Regions from separate parts of the Sphaerisporangium sp. NPDC049003 genome, predicted to be linked through region 1. Evidence: riboswitches for the same ligand, from Rfam matches in the RefSeq annotation. Region 1 holds a riboswitch; each other region holds the start of a gene.

What was found. A riboswitch is a leader RNA that binds a small molecule or an ion and turns the genes downstream of it on or off. The one in region 1 is predicted to bind cyclic di-AMP.
Region 2: linked by a shared signal. The riboswitch ahead of ACGFIV_RS27130 (hypothetical protein) and the one ahead of ACGFIV_RS24695 (hypothetical protein) in region 1 are both predicted to bind cyclic di-AMP.
Region 3: linked by a shared signal. The riboswitch ahead of ACGFIV_RS23290 (CHAP domain-containing protein) and the one ahead of ACGFIV_RS24695 (hypothetical protein) in region 1 are both predicted to bind cyclic di-AMP.

What each region holds. Positions count from the first base shown of each region.
Region 1 is NZ_JBICTU010000023.1:52,559-57,884, forward strand. It holds gene ACGFIV_RS24670 (NAD(P)/FAD-dependent oxidoreductase) at 1-258, shown strand, start outside; gene ACGFIV_RS24675 (TIGR03086 family metal-binding protein) at 364-933, shown strand; gene ACGFIV_RS24680 (50S ribosomal protein bL37) at 990-1,067, opposite strand; gene ACGFIV_RS24685 (DeoR/GlpR family DNA-binding transcription regulator) at 1,270-2,070, shown strand; gene galT (galactose-1-phosphate uridylyltransferase) at 2,067-3,149, shown strand; cyclic di-AMP (ydaO/yuaA leader) riboswitch at 3,213-3,348, shown strand; gene ACGFIV_RS24695 (hypothetical protein) at 3,383-4,324, shown strand; gene ACGFIV_RS24700 (site-2 protease family protein) at 4,384-5,326, opposite strand, start outside.
Region 2 is NZ_JBICTU010000026.1:83,778-89,103, reverse strand. It holds gene ACGFIV_RS27155 (hypothetical protein) at 1-275, opposite strand, end outside; gene ACGFIV_RS27150 (DUF397 domain-containing protein) at 504-707, shown strand; gene ACGFIV_RS27145 (hypothetical protein) at 721-1,299, shown strand; partial or broken gene ACGFIV_RS27140 (IS3 family transposase) at 1,667-2,278, shown strand; tRNA gene ACGFIV_RS27135 (tRNA-Lys) at 2,331-2,407, opposite strand; gene ACGFIV_RS27130 (hypothetical protein) at 2,528-3,136, opposite strand; cyclic di-AMP (ydaO/yuaA leader) riboswitch at 3,440-3,585, opposite strand; gene ACGFIV_RS27125 (OsmC family protein) at 4,077-4,475, opposite strand; gene ACGFIV_RS27120 (hypothetical protein) at 4,506-4,781, opposite strand; gene ACGFIV_RS27115 (NADP-dependent oxidoreductase) at 4,834-5,326, opposite strand, start outside.
Region 3 is NZ_JBICTU010000021.1:123,687-129,012, forward strand. It holds gene ACGFIV_RS23280 (DUF6716 putative glycosyltransferase) at 1-1,121, opposite strand, end outside; gene ACGFIV_RS23285 (hypothetical protein) at 1,136-2,122, opposite strand; cyclic di-AMP (ydaO/yuaA leader) riboswitch at 2,738-2,887, shown strand; gene ACGFIV_RS23290 (CHAP domain-containing protein) at 2,902-3,582, shown strand; gene ACGFIV_RS23295 (extracellular solute-binding protein) at 4,077-5,326, shown strand, end outside.

The DNA.
Region 1 (5,326 bases):
TCCGTACGAACGGCGTCCACGCGGCTCTCCTCGTCCGCCCGAGGCTGGATCCACGGGGCCGAGGGCTTCGTCAAGCTGGTGGCGGACGAGCGGGTGCTGGTCGGCGCGACGAGCGCGGGGCCGTACGCGGGCGAGATGCTGAGCATGCTGACGCTGGCCGTGCACGCGCGGATGCCGATCGAGCGGCTCAAGACCATGATCTACGCCTATCCGACGTTCCACCGGGCGATCGAGGACACCCTCCGGCAGCTCGACTGACCCTTCGTGTCCTCACCGGCGCGGTGCCGCGAACCCGCCCTTTCCTCCCCCTGACGGGATCTTCCGGGCGGGTTAACGTCGGGACGACGACGCGGGAGGGGCATGATGACGATGGACATACGGGAGGCCTACCGGCGGGCCCTCGACTCTGCCGGCTCGCAGGTACACCAGGTGACGGCGGGCCAGTGGCGGCTCCCCACCGCGTGCGGAGGCTGGGACGTGCACACCCTGGTCGACCACCTGGTGGGCGAGACCCTCTGGGCACCTGAGCTGCTGGCGGGCAGAACCGTCGCGGAGGTGGGCGACCTTTTCGAGGGCGACCTGCTCGGCGACGACCCGGTGAAGGCGTTCGACGTCGCGGCCACCGCCGTGGTGCGGGCGATGGAGCCGGACGACCTGCTGGCGCGGACGGTTCATCTGTCGTTCGGCGACGTCCCCGCCGGGGAGTACATCACCGAACTGTTCGCGGACACGCTGATCCACACCTGGGACATGGCCACGGCGATCGGCGGGGACGACCGCCTGGATCCCGAGCTGGTCGAGGTGTGCGCGGAGTGGTTCGCCGGGGCGGAAGAGGCCTACCGGCTGGCCGGGGTGATAGAAGAACGCCCGCCGTCACCCGAGGACGCCGACCCGCAGACACGCCTGCTCGCCGCGTGGGGGCGCGGCGGCTGAGACGGCGCACCCTCGTCCTGATCTCACCACCCCTCGACTCCGGACGACAGGAACGGTCAGCGGGAGACCGGCCGCTTGCCGTGGTTGGCCTTCTTCTTCCTGCGGGCCTTGCCCTTGCGCGCGCGTCTTCCCATCTCGCGGTCCCCTTTCCGTGCGGCTCGTCCACCCACACTGCTCCCGGTCGCGGAGCCGTACAAGGCCCAAACGTCAAAGACGCGCACCGCGTCACGTCATACCCGCGGCGTCCCCGTTGTGAGCTCTCCGCCATCAATTCTCAACATTGGACCGTTAGTAACGTGCGATAATTTGTTGGAATCTGTTGAAGAGGAGAGCACGATGCTGGCCCAGCAACGGCAGCAGGCGATCCTCGAGCGCGTTCGCAGGAACGGCGCGGCACGGGTCGCCGACCTGGTCCGCGAGCTCGGGGTGTCCGATATGACCATCCGCCGCGACCTGGAGGTCCTGGCCGAGCGCGGGCTGATCGAGAAGGTGCACGGCGGCGCCACGGCCACGGGCGCCGGGTCCACCGAGGAGCCGGGGTTCGCGGCCAAGTCCGTGCGCCAGCAGGCCGAGAAGGAGGCCATCGCGCGCCGGGCCGCCGAGCTCGTACGCCCCGGCACCGCCGTGGCGCTGTCGGCGGGCACGACCACGTGGACGCTCGCCCACCATCTGGCCGACATCCCCGAGCTGACCGTCATCACCAACTCGGTGCAGGTCGCCGACGTCTTCCACCGGTCGGGTCGTCCCGACCAGACCGTGGTGCTCACCGGAGGAGTGCGCACTCCGTCGGACGCGCTGGTGGGCCCGGTCGCCGTGGCCGCCATCCGCCGGCTGAACGTCGACACGCTCATGCTCGGCGTGCACGGCATGAATTCCCGGGCGGGGTTCACGACTCCCAACCTGCTGGAGGCCGAGACGAACCGCGAGCTGGTCGCCGCCGCGCAGCAGCTCGTCGTGCTCGCCGACCACACCAAGTGGGGCACGGTGGGCATCAGCACGATCGCCAAGCTCGACGAGGCCCACGTCGTGATCAGCGACACCGGCCTGCCCGAGGAGGCCAGGTCGACGCTGTCCGACCAGGTCGGCACCCTGATCCTGACCGACCCCGCCGGTGCCCCGCAGGTGGTGGCCCAGTGAAGCGCACGGCCACCCGCCTCGCCGACGGCCGCGAGCTGATCTACTTCGACCGCCGCGACGACGCCGACCGCGGCGCGCCCGACACCCGTGAGCTGCCGCCGCGCCCTCCGGCGTCCGAGCTGCGCCACGACCCGGTCATGGACGAGTGGGTCGCGGTCGCCGGTCACCGGCAGAGCCGTACGTTCCTGCCTCCCGCCGCCGAGTGCCCCCTGTGCCCCTCGGCTCCGGGCCGGCCGACCGAGATCCCGTCCGCCGAGTACGACGTCGCCGTCTTCGAGAACCGGTTCCCGTCCTTCAGCTTCCACACGGGCGACTACGAGCAGGTGGGCGGACTGAGCGAGGTACGGCCCGGCCTCGGCCGCTGCGAGGTGGTGTGCTTCACCTCCGAGCACGGGTCGTCGTTCGCGACGCTCTCCCCCGACCAGGTCGACCTGGTCCTCACGGCCTGGGCCGACCGTACCTCCGAACTCTCGGCGCTGCCCGGCGTGGAGCAGGTGTTCTGCTTCGAGAACCGGGGCGCCGAGATCGGCATCACACTGTCCCACCCGCACGGGCAGATCTACGCCTATCCCTACGTGACGCCCCGCACCCGGCAGATGCTGGCCTCCGCCGAGCGCTACCGGGACCGCACGGGTGGCAACCTGTTCGCCGACGTGCTGGAGGCCGAGCGCAAGGACGAGACGCGCCTGGTGGCGGCGAACGACTACTGGACGGCGTTCGTCCCGGCCGCGGCCCGGTGGCCGTTCGAGGTGAACGTCTACCTGAACCGCCAGGTCCCCGACCTGTGCTCGCTGGACGCCGAGGAGCGCGCGGCGTTCGGCCCTCTCTACACCGAGGTGCTCAGGCGGCTCGACGGCCTGTTCGGCGTGCCGATGCCCTACGTCGCGGCCTGGCACCAGGCCCCGGTCCGCACAGGGCGCGACCTGGCCTACCTGCACCTCCAGCTGTTCACCATCCGGAGGGCCAAGGAGAAGCTGAAGTACCTGGCCGGTTCGGAGTCCGCGATGGGCGCCTTCGTGAACGACGTCCTCCCCGAGGAGGCGGCCCGGCTGCTCCGGTCCCAGGATGACCTCGGGTGATTTCCACCTCAAAGTCGCCATAATCAGGTCTTTACCACTACCATCCATCGCACACCGGCCGCATCGGCCGGTGCGCCTAATCCCAGGTGTCCCGCCTGGGAACCGGGGACCCAATGGTTCTTGGGGTGAATCCACTTCGTGGTAGGGCGACTCCGGCCCGAACCCGTCAGCTAACCCGGTCGGCAGATGGAGAGGAGTGGGCTCTGCCCCCGACTTCGGGCCGCTACGTCTACGTGGCCGCCAGCGTTCTGACCGCGGCCGGGCTCTTGCTCGGCCAGACGACGGCGGGAAACGCCGCCCCGAAACCCTCAGAGAAACAGCTCAAGTCGCAGCTTGCCGACCTCGGCAAGAAGGTCGACAAACTGATCGGCGAGTACAACGCCAAGCGCGTCGCCGTCGCCAAGGCCAAGGCGGCCGAGAAGTCGGCACGCGAGCGCCTGCGGAACGCCGAGACCGACCTCAAGGCGGCGCAGGAACAGGTCGGCGACATCGCCCAGCTCCGCTACCAGGCGGGCGGCCTCGGCATGGTGGGCGAGCTCATGTCACCGGGCTACGGTGACGCCGCCATGCTCCAGCAGCTCCAGGCCGAGCAGTCGGCCAAGCTGGTGGGCTTCACCTCGGCCAGGGACGCCCGCAAGAAGGCCGCCGACGACGCGGCCGATCTGACCAAGCAGCTCCGCGACGACGTCGTGGAGGTGACCGCCCAGCGCAAGGACGCCGAGAAGCTGATCGGGCAGATCAAGGACAAGCTCGACCAGCTCGTCCCGACCGCGCCGGGCAAGCGGGCGAACGGGTCATGGGCTCCCGAGCTCCCCACCGGCGGCGACAACATCACCCCGAGGACGCGGCTGATGCGCGCCGAGGTGAAGGACCACTTCTCCCTGAGCTTCCCGGTCGGCTGCTACCGCGCGGAGAACGACGGCGGTGAGCACCCGCTGGGCCGGGCGTGCGACTTCATGCTGAGCTCCGGCGGCGCGATGCCCTCGGCCGCGGAGGCCGCGCTGGGCGACCAGGTCGCCGCCTGGGTCATCAAGAACGGCCGCAAGCTGGGTGTGAAGTACGTGATCTACAAGCAGCGGATCTACAACCTGGGATTCCCCGGCTGGCGGGCCATGTCGAACCGCGGCGGCGTCACCGCGAACCACTTCGACCACGTGCACGTCTCGATGTACTAGCCACTCCCGGCCCGGCCCGGCTCGGCTGAAGGCCGGCCGGGGCGGGGCGGGGCGGCCGGTCAGCCCGCCAGGCGGATCGGGTTGACGATGTCGGCGTAGATGAGCAGGGTGCCCATCACGAGGAGCACGGCCGCCATGGCGTAGGTCAGGGGCAGGGCCTTGGCGATGTCCACGTACCCGGGAGCCGGACGCCGGCGGACCCGGGCGTACCCCCGCTTGAGGCCCTCCCAGAGCGCGCCCGCGATCTGGCCGCCGTCAAGGGGCATCAGCGGGATGAGGTTGAACAGGCCCACTGCGAGGTTCACTCCGGCGAGAAGCTGGAGCAGCCCGGAGATCTTGTTCTCGACCGGGACGGGGGCCGCGGCGATCTCGCCGCCGATGCGGCCCGCGCCGACGACGCTCATCGGGCTGTTGAGATCGCGCTCACCCCCGCCGAAGGCGGCGTGCCAGACCCCGACGAGCTTCTCGGGGAACCTTCCGAGAGCCTGGGCACTGCGTTTGGTCACGTCCCACATGACGCCGGCGACGTAACCGGGGCCCTGCTTCTCAAGGACGACGGTGGCGCTGACGCCCAGGTAGCCGACGGCCTTGTCGATCTTCGCCGGGTCGTCGATCGACGGGCGGTCCTGCGCGATCAGGTTCGCGTTGAGCGTCATGGGCTTGCCGCCGCGCTCGATGCCGATGGCGATGGGCCCGGCGCCGTGCATCCGGATGATCTTCGTCGCCTCCTCCCACGAGGCCACCTGCTTCCCGCCGACAGCGACGATCTTGTCGTTCACCCGCAGCCCGGCGGCCGCGGCGGGGCTCCGCGGGTGCGAGGGAGTGCACTTCTGGCCCTTCGCCTGCTCGGCCTGGGTCATGACGCACTCGGGGATCCCGGCCACGATCGGCTTGGTGACCTGGACGCCGAACCCCATGATCACCACGGCGAACAGGGCGAAGGCCAGCACGAAGTTCATGGCGGGCCCGCCCGACATGATGATGGCCTTCTGCCACCAGGGC
Region 2 (5,326 bases), on a different contig from region 1:
CTCAACTCCACGCTGACGATGAAGGTCATCACCCCGCTCACATACAGCCAGTCCCACGGGTGACGATGTAGGGCGACCGACATGTATGCGACCACCAGCACGGCTACGATAACCGAAGCCCAAAGGAGCCTGCGCCGGAGTGCGGACATCGTCGTGGCTCTGAAAGAGTCGATGGCGATGACACCCACGGCGGTGATTGACCACGCATCGGCCAGGTTCCGGAGCGGCGCCTCATCTCCCCATACGGATTGGACAACCGCGACGACAGCGGCCACGAGTATCGGGATTACCCAGCTAAGCCAGCCGCGAAGATCGCTATCGCCTCGGAAAATACGGCGCCACATCATCGTCTTACGGTTCTCTTTCCTGGTCGAATTAGTGCCATCCTAAAGGATTCCGGTTGGACATATCCGCCTTACCACCTTCATCCGCCCTGCACCGATTTTGGATTACCTCGCTATCATTTGCCGAGAACATTGCGGTATCCGATCAGAGAGGACTCCATGATGGAACTCGAGAACGGGACGGCGCAGGACTTCCGGAGATCGTCATTCTGCAACCCTGATGGTGGCTGCGTCGAGGTCGCTCGCGGCACGCGCGGGGCCGCAGTGCGCGACGCCAAGAACCCGGCCGGCGCTGTCCTCGTCTTCACCGAAGAAGAGTGGACTGCCTTCGTCCGCGGCGTCCGCGCCCGTGAGTTCGACTGAGACCGTGTCTCAGATGGGCGCCCTCCATCAAACTCTGACCGATCTGGTGACACCCGGCGAACAGGAACTCTTGCGCTCAGAGGCCCTGCGTCTTCGCGCTAGCGCGGACACCCGGATACGGCGGGACCCAAAATTGGTGGATGACGCCCAACTAACGAGCCCGGCCTCCGGCTGGTACACCTCCGGCGGGGATGTCCGCTGGGACCTGCACCAACGCACTCTGGTGGACCGGCTCGGTGGAATGCTGGGCCGTTCCGTGCAGGCTGTGGTGTCGTCCTATCTGTACTACGGGCGAGGCGACTTCATCGGCCTGCACACCGATCAAGGCGCCTGCCAGCTCACCGTGCTGGTTCTCCTGGACGGGACCGCAGGTCCGCTCTGGGTCCATCCTGAGCTCTGCGGACTGTCAGCCGCCGAGTTGCTTCAGCACACCCGTGAACATGGCGTCTGTCCGCCTGGTGGCGTCGCCGTTGACTTAGGAGACGGCCCGACCCTACTTCATGGCCAGCTCCTTCCTCACCACCGTTCCCCTCACGAAGACGACAGGGAGATCGCCCTGGCGGCCTTCTGCTACGAAACCGCCGCCGATTGACCGGCGTAGGGCGGCTCATGACGATGGATCGGCACCATGGCCCCGTGCAACGGCGCCGCCGTGCTCGGACTCAGTGTCGAAGCCCCGGGACACTCGCGCAGGCCGCACAGCTCATTGAGCAACGCCACCATCGACCACAATGATGACCCGCGGCGGACGCAGGGTGGTGATCGTTGATCGGCCGCTTGCGGTTCATCTCCGCCTACCGCCTCGTCTACGGGGTCAAGCGGCTGTGCCGGGTGTGAACGTGGCGCGCAGCGCCTTCTACGCCTGGCTGGGGCGGGAGCCGGCCGGCGCGGGCCGTTGAGGACGAGCGGATCGTGGAGAAGATCCGGCGCTTTCATGACGCCTCGGGGGGACGAACGGCTCGCCGCGGATCACCGCGGACCTGCGTGATTCCGGGGAGCGCGTCAACGCCGAGCGGGTGGCCCGGTTGATGCGTGTGCATGGCATCGTCGGGCTGCATCTGCGTAAGGGCAGGCGGACCACGATCCCTGACGAACTCGCTCCGCCGGTCCCTGACCTGCTCAAACGTGACTTCGCAGCCGGTGGGGTCAACCGGAGGTGGTGCGGGGACATCACCTATCTGCCGGTCGGTGACTCGTGGATGTATCTCGCGACGGTGATCGATATCGGGTCGCGGCGACTGGTCGGCTGGTCGATCGCCTACCACCTGCGGACCGAGCTGATCAGCGACGCGTTGAAGGCGGCGGTCGGAGCGCGAGGCGGCCAGGTCGACGGCGTGATCTTTCATGGTGACCGCGGCTGTCAGTACACCTCGGCCGAGTTCGCGGCGCTCTGCGACGGCTGTCGGATCCGCAGATCGGCGGGCAGGACAGGGACGTGCCTGGACAACGCCCTGGCGGAGGCGTTCAACGCCACGCTCAAGCGTGAACTGCTGCAAGGGGGACAACGATCATGCCGGAGACCCGGTCGCGACCAAAGAGCCCACAACGACCCCACACAGGCCCGGAAATGACTGTGGGCACCCTCCGTCAAGTGGAGAATGCCCAGGTCATCGGCCGGTGCCGTGGTGCGCCGCCAGGGACTCGAACCCCGGACCCGCTGATTAAGAGTCAGCTGCTCTAACCAACTGAGCTAGCGGCGCGTGACTACGGTGACTTTAGCAGTCCTGGCCAGGCTCCGCACATCCTCAGCGGCGATGTGGGGCTTTTCAGGTGGTTCCCCACAGGGCCCACGCCGGGCGTGTCGCGCGGAGGCCTCCGGGTCAGCCGGTGGCGAGGACCACCGGGGTGGGGGGCGTGGCGGGATTGGTGTCGTAGACGCCCCACGCGCCGTTGGAGAACGGGACGGGGTAGTTCTTCTTGCCCACGCCGTCGCCCCACTTGGTGATCACGTAGTCGACCTTGATGTGTCCGGCGGCGAAGCCGGTGACCACCAGGGAGGAGTTGTTGAAGGTACCGCCGGTCAGCTCCGCGAAGGTCTTCCCGTCGATGTCGAGCATGACGCCGCTCTCGGACGGGATCCCCGGGCCTCGGTCGCCGATGAAGAACGGGGCCTTCTTGTCCTTGTAGACGACGTATCCCTCGGTGCCGAGAGGCCAGCTGGGGCTGGCGAACAGGCCCTTCTGCATCGGCTTGCCGATGGCCGGAAGTCCCGTGTCACCCATGCGTCCTGAGGCGTCGTCCCAGAAGTACGAGGCCCTGGTGGAGCCCTTGAGCAGCATCGGCTTCTCGGTCTGGACCGCGACGGGGTTCAGGGGCTTGTCGTCGGCGTGCGCCGAGACCGTGGCGCAGACGGCGGTGGCGCAGGCGAGGACGACGCCGGCGACACCGGACGTCCATCGACACTTGGGGGTGATCTTGAAAGGAGGCATGGGAGGATAGGATCTTTCATCAGAAGACAAGGGGACCCGCGCTCCGAGTGGTCAGGAGTTCGGTGCGGGGGGTGGAAAGCGCTCTCAGGGTGAGGCGAGGCTTCGTGGGGTCCATCGCGGCGCTGAGCGCGCATTCGTACGTGGTCGGTCAGCGGTGGCGGCTTGCCACCATGTGTCACAGAGGGCGTAGATCGCTCGCGTGCACGGCTGCTACCAGCCGACTTGTCCGCCGCTTCTGACGGCGAGATCCGGGTCTAGGGTTGCCCGGTGCAATGACTGCTCGGAGTGGGGTGCTCCACTCGGGTCTCCTCTCCAATCACGTCTACCGGGTTAGCTGACGGGTTCGGGCTTGGAGTCGCCCTACCGCTCACGCGGATTCACCCCAAGAGATTTGGGTCCCCGGCTCCCCCGGGCCTGGTGTGGCCCTGGAGATTCGACACTTGGGGCGGCGGCCTTCGGACTGAAGACCAGGTCACCGCCCCTTTCGTGGTTGAAACCTTACCCACCGAGTCAGGACAAAGCAAACGAAAGTGCTACAAAGCATTATTAGATCTACCTTCGCACCACAAACCCCTATATTTCAGACATCGGGGCTTATAGAGGACGTGCGGCGCGACGATCGGGGAGATCAGGGGAGATCAGGGGCCGGGAGACATGAATCGGGGCCGGACAGTCCCCCGCCTGTCCGGCCCCGATCTTCACGGTCCAGCGCCGATGCCTTCCCCCAAACGCATCGGGCGGTCCCGCTGTACGGACGCGGTCCCCCACCGCGTCCTTCTGGCGAAAAGCTCTGCGGCGCCCTCTCGGGCGGCTGGTCGCATCCCCCTTGACCTGCCTTAACACTACATACCGGGGCCTGAGCTACTCGTCATCGCCGGGTATAGATTCGGTCTAACTCGCTGGGATGACCGGGTACGGCCGGACCCGCCGGGCCAAGCGGCTATTCGGGCAGTTCGACCTTGACCTCGGTGCCCCTCTCCAGGGAGCGGCTGACCGTGCAGTGCCGCTCGTGGACCCGGTGGGCCACGGCGCGGAAGACCTCGTCCGCCTCCGCGTCTCCCTCGGGCAGCTCGACGTCGTACGTGATCGTGACCGGGCCGAGCAGCGTGGGCTCGGCCTTCTGGGCCTCGACCGTCATCGCCAGCCGTACGAGCCTGTGCCCGCGCTGGGCGGTGAGCGGCTCGACGGTCACGATGTTGCAGCCTCCGACCGCGGCGAGCAGTAGCTCGACGGGGGTGAAGACACCCTCCTCGTCACCACTGCCCATCGCGACCTCCGCTCCGCGCGCGTTGCGCGCCACGAAGCCGTTGTCAGTACGCTCCACATTCACCGATGCCATGCTCTGGAGCCTAGAGCCGGCGGGGAACGCTCAGGCGTCGGGGTGCTCGGAAAGGTAGGCGAGGTAGACGGGACGCAGCGCCTCCCCGAGCTCGCCCTCACCGGAGGCCATCGCGTCGCTGAGCAGCGCCGACACCCGGCTGAGATCGTTGGCCGTCTCATCCCCGTGACCGCTCGCGGCCTCGGCCGCCGGGATCACCTTCAGCAGTTCCCACAGGAAGCCGAAGTCACCGTGCGCCACGGCGTAGCGCACCGCCCTGTCGTGGAGCTCCTTGGGCGTCAGCGACTGCAGCTCGTCCTGGTCCATTAAGGCTCACCCCCTTTATGGCCCTTTCCCCGTGATCAGGGGGATATGCACGTTAGGCCAGTCGAACGATCATCTTGCCGAGGTTCTCCCCTCGGAGCATGCCGATGAAGGCGTCCGGGGCGTTCCGCAGCCCCTCCACGACGGTCTCCTCGAAGGTGATCTTGCCTTCCTGGAGCCACCCGCCGACCTCCCTGATCATGTCGGGCCTCCGGTCCGCGTGGTCCCCGACGATGAAGCCGCGCAGCGTGAGCCGCTTGCCGACGATCTTGAAGAGGTTGCGCGGGCCGCAGACCGGCTCGGCCGCGTTGTAGACGGATATGGCCCCGCACGCCGCGGTGCGCCCGTAGCGGCGGAACACCTCGATGGCAGCCTCCAGGTGCTCGCCGCCGACGTTGTCGAGGTAGACGTCGATGCCGTCGGGGGCGGCCCGCCTGAGCTGCTCGACCACCGGCCCCTCGGCCTTGTAGTCGAACGCGTCGTCGAAGCCGAGCTTCTCGATCACATAGGCGACCTTGGCGGGGGAACCGGCGCTGCCGACGACCCGG
Region 3 (5,326 bases), on a different contig from region 1:
CTCACGGCCGGGTCGTGGAAGTAGTTGGCGTCGCGCCAGGCGGCGGCGGGCTGCCGGAATTCGCCGCGGGTGAGCTCCTCCAGGGTGCCGAGGCATCCGCTGTCCTCGAACACCAGGTTGATCATCTCCGCGCTCACCCCGAAGTCGGACAGCACCAGCAACGGGACCCTCCCCGCGATCGCCTCAAGCGCCGCCGTGGAGCTGACCGTCACGAACGCCGCCGCCTCGGAGAGGTGCTCGCGCATCGCGCCCGCCGCGAACCTCACGCCGCCGTCGCGCACCGCGCCCGTCTCGACGAGCCCGCGCCACAGCCGCTCGTAGTGGTACCGCTCGTTGTGGGTCTGGCGCTCGGTCGGAAGGGCCCGGAGCTTGACCACCACGTCCAGGTCGGGGCGGGCCTCGGCGAGCCGGGCCAGGGCGAGCAGGATGCCCTCCCGCTCCTCGCGCCGCTTCGGCACCTTCGCCTGGGTCGCGAACACCACCCGCCTCCCGCCCTCCTCCGCCACGGTCTCGCCGGCCTCGGACGGCCCGGTCTCGCCCGCCTCGGACGGCACGGCCCGCGCGGTGAGCGGCGCGGGGCCGGGCCGCCCGGTCGTCGAGGGGAAGACGAGCCGGTCGGCGGACGTGGGGCGGGCGAGGGCGTGGTCGAGGTAGGGCAGGCGGGCGAGCGCCATCTCGCCCTCGGCGCCCAGCTCCCTGCCGATGCGGGCGAACTCCTCGACCTCCCTGCCGCTGTGCACGACGAAGAGATCGCATCCGCCCCGGTACAGCCAGGCCTTCTCCGTCGCGGGGATCGAGATGCCAGGAAGGCCCGACACGAAGACCGGGCGGGGGCTCAGCCCGTCGAACACCTCGCTCACCAGCACGTCGACCACGGGCCCCGTGCAGGAGACCAGCACGACGTCCGGCCTGATCCGCTCGGCGAGGCGGCGAAGGCCCCGCGCCGGCACCACCGCCGGCGGCTCCTCGGTGTCGAACCGCGTCCCGTTGACGGCGGCGGCGATCTGACCCGGGGACGGGACGATCGGCGTGCGCACCACGGCCAGCGTCGACGTCCACCCGGCGGGGAGCTGGTCGAGGAGACCCGCCGCCCACTTCAGGTAGGAGTCCGAATCGGCCACAGCGAGAACCCGGGTCAAGGAGAAGCCCTTTCGTGCGCGAACATCTGGAGGTGTGATCGGAGGGAGACCGTCGCCGTCGGCGTCCACCAGTCGTCGGGGACCTCCACGGTCTCCACGGGGACGCCGCGCGCCGACAGCAGGACGCGCAGCGAGGTGACCGCCGTGGAGGGCAGGCTCAGCACCCGCTGCCCCGGCCGCAGGTCCCGCAGGGTCATCTCGACGGGGACCCCGCCGTCGTACACGGTGACGCCCGGGTGGCCGCGGACGGCCGCCAGGTCGCCGGGGTCCTCCCGCCTGTGCGGGTAGTAGGCCAGCGGCCCCTTGAGGGCGAAGAGCCAGGCGAGGTAGCGGTCGCGGTGGATCAGCCCGTTTCGCACCAGCGACGTGCCGAGGACGACCGTGCTCTCGGCGGGCCGGGGATGGGCGACCGCGGGCTGGGAGCGCAGCCAGGCGAAGTCGTGGGTCACCAGCTCGGCCCCGATCTCCCGTACGGCCTTCGCCAGCTCGGCGGGCACGGGCAGCGCGGTGAACACGGTGAGCCGTCCGGCCCGGGCGGCGGCCCGCAGCCGGATCGCGGCGGCCGCCCCCAGCATCCGCCGCGTCGGGCTCGCCTTGGCGCGGGCGCGCACGAGGGGGGTGCCGAGCCTCGCGGTGAGCAGCTCAAGGAGGCGGATCGTGGCCAGGCCGTCGTCCACCAGGACCATGCGCGTGGGCGCGGCGGTGAGCGAGGTGAGCTGCATCCTGCCGGAGAAGGCGTCTCCGAGGACCCACGCGGAGTCGCGGCCCGGACGGGGCATCCCGCCCTCGGCGGTCTCGATCTCCAGCCCGGCGGGCAGGTCGAGGGTGGTCAGCTCCGTGCGGGTGACGCGGAGCCCGGGCAGCTTGGCGCGGGTCACCACGCGCGTGCCCGCCCCGACGACCCCGGCGTACCGCGCCTCGACCGCGCACAGCAACTGGAGGGGCGACTCCACCCAGGCTACGGCCGGCACCTGCTCCCGCACGCGGCTTCGACCGTTCCTCTCCACGCCGGGCATTGACACTTTCACGACGCAAGCAACGTAACCGGGTGACCCGACGCAGGGGGGAACAACCGATGAACGGAGGACAACGACGGATCAGCCAGGTCTCGCTGTTCTCGTTGTGGTCCGGCCGGGCCGCCTCCCTTCCGCGGGGTCGGTGCCGGAGATCCCGGTTCCCAAGGCGGACCTCCGGTGCCTCGTGCCTCACGCACCATCCGTGTGCCCTCGTCACTCCAGCCCGCTTGACACCAGCGGTGCGAGGCATCACAACTATCACTTTCGCCCGGCTCATCCCGACTCTCCGCACCGGTGCCGCCGATGGCGCCGAGGTCGCGCCCGGCGGCAGGAGCGCTCCTCCGTACCCAGGTCAAGGCGGGTGAACCCCAGCCCGGAGGCCACCGGCCCCGGCGCGGTCAAGGCAGGTTTGCCCTCCAGTCCCCCGTCATAGCCCAGAGGTTTGTCCTGTTTGCATGTGTTTGTCCGATGTATTACTCTGAGTGGACTCCTGGCACAGGTACTGCCCGTTTGAGTACCCCGCTCGTGCCGTGGAGATTGCACAGCGCGGCTCGGTCCACTGCGGAGATCCCTCTCCCGCCGCTACGCGCTACGCCGAGTCCGCATCGCGCGGAGCCGGGGACCCACCTCCTCTGGGGTGAATCGGGATCGTCACTCCCACGGACGATCCCGTAGGGCGAACTTCCACGCCCGAACCCGTCAGCTAACCCGGTAGGCGGCTTGGAAGAAGGAGTATCCCCTTGTCAATGTCGATACATCGGCTTCTGGACGCCCCGAAGAACCATCTCAAAGCCTTCGCCTTCGGCGGCCTGGTCCTCGCCCAGGCGGTGACGGGCACGGCCCTCGCGGCCAACGCCTCCGCCGACGACACGATCCACAACCTCGCCGGCGCCGAGGCGCCCATGACCGTGCAGGCTCCGGAATCCGTGAGGCGGGTCTCCGCCGAGCAGCTGCTGAGCCTCGCGGAGCGACAGGTCGGCATCTCCGAGAACAGCGCCGGTGGCGGCACCAAGTTCCACTCCTGGTACATGAGCACTCCGAGGGCCAGGGAGACCGTGGCCCGTGACAGCGGCACCATCGCCGGGTACGCCGACGCCGCCTGGTGCGACATGTTCGTCTCCTGGGTCGGCACCCAGCTCGGCATGCAGGACACCGTCGGCACCGACGCCTACACCGTCGCGCACGCCAAGTGGTTCGCGTCCCAGGACCGCTGGGGCAGCACTCCGAGGCCCGGCGCGGTCGTCTTCTTCGACTGGGGCCGCGGCAAGAGCCTGGACGACATCGACCACGTCGGCTTCGTCGTCAAGGACAACGGCGACGGGACGATCAAGACCGTCGAGGGCAACACGGGCAACGGCAAGGTCGAGATCCGTACCCGCCCGACCTCCCAGGTCGTGGGCTACGGCTACCCGAGCTACGCCGCCTGACAACCACCTCCCTGGCGCCCCTCTCGCAGGGGGTCGCCCCTCCGGACCATCGAAGGCGCCCTTCCCCTCCCATGGAGGACGCCCGTCCACCCCGGTGCCGTACGGCCGGCGACCCACTCCGCCGGCCGTACGGCATCGGGCTTTCCGGGCCCTGGGACCTTGATGATCTTGTGTGAGCCGTGGCGCATGGATGATTTGCGCCCGACTGTGCCAGTAGCGATGGGAGCGCTCCCAATAACTCCAATGGCCCTTATCGCGCTCAACGTCTGATTTCAAGCTCCTAACAGCCCCAGGAGTAACAGTTAGGTTTCAGCATATTGACGTCAGCATTGCCTATCGGGGACTCTTCGTGGGAGCGCTCCCAAACTTCGCTCGCGAGGAAGCCCTCGCGGGATCACGACTGAGGGATCCAGCACATCGCGGGGCCCGACTGTCGGGGCCGGCCCTCGATGCCACCTCCCAACGATCGGGCAACCACCTGAGAGGGGTCCGGAATGAAGAACAACATGCGCCGCGGCAGAATGCTCGCGGTCGCATCGGTGATGACCGCCGCGCTCGGTATCACCACCGCGTGCTCGTCCAGCGACACCGGCAGCACCGCCGGCAGCTCGTCATCGGCCGCACCCGCTGAGAAGATCACCCTCACGCTGCAGACCTTCGGCGGCGGCACCAACTTCGGCTACAAGGCCGCCGTTGAGAAGTGGAACACCGAGCACCCGAATGTGCAGGTCAAGTACAACAACCTGACCGACAGCTTCGAGAACGTCTATTGGCCCCAGATGCTGCAGTGGTTCCAGTCCGGCACCGGCGCCGGTGACGTCATTGGCATCGACGAGGGCGGCATGGGCCTGGCCAAGGCCCGGCCCCAGTTCTTCACCGATCTCGGTCAGTACGGCCTGCAGAGCCGTCAGGCCGACTTCCCCGCGTGGAAGTGGGAGAACGGCATCAACTCGGAGGGCAAGCTGTTCGCCCTCGGCACCGACGTCGGCGGAATGAGCATCTGCTACCGCACGGACCTGTTCAAGAAGGCCGGACTGCCCACCGACCGGGACGAGGTCTCGAAGCTGTGGAGCGGCGGCTGGGACGCCTTCGTCAAGGCCGGCGAGGACTTCCAGGCCAAGGTCAAGGACGCCAAGTTCGTGGACAGCGTCAACACCATCTACAACGTGGTGCTGTCGCAGGAGGCCGCCAAGAACGGCAACGTCACCTACTTCGACAAGAACCAGCAGCTGATCCTGGACAAGAACCCGGCCGTCAAGACCGCGTTCGACTTCACCACGAAGATCAGCCAGGCCGGTCTGACCGCCAAGCTCCAGAACTTCACCGACCCGTGGAACACGGGCTTCGTGAAGTCGCAGTTCGCGACCCTCGGCTGCCCCGGCTGGATGCTCGGCGTGGTGTCGGGCACCGCCGGCGACAAGTTCAAGGGCAAGTGGGACGTCGCGACGGTTCCCGGCGGCGGCGGCAACTGGGGCGGCTCCTGGCTCGCGGTGCCCAAGCAGTCCAAGCACCCGAAGGAGGCCGCCGAGCTGGCCAGCTACCTGACCAGCCCCGAGGCGCAGCTGCTGGCGTTCAAGGAGGGCGGCAACCTGCCCAGCACCATCCCGGCGCAGGACAACCCCGAGCTCCAGAGCGCGACCAACGAGTACTTCGACAACGCGCCCATCGGCAAGATCTTCGGGCCGTCCATCAAGTCGCTCCAGCCGACCTTCCTCGGTGAGAAGCACGCACAGGTGAAGGCCGC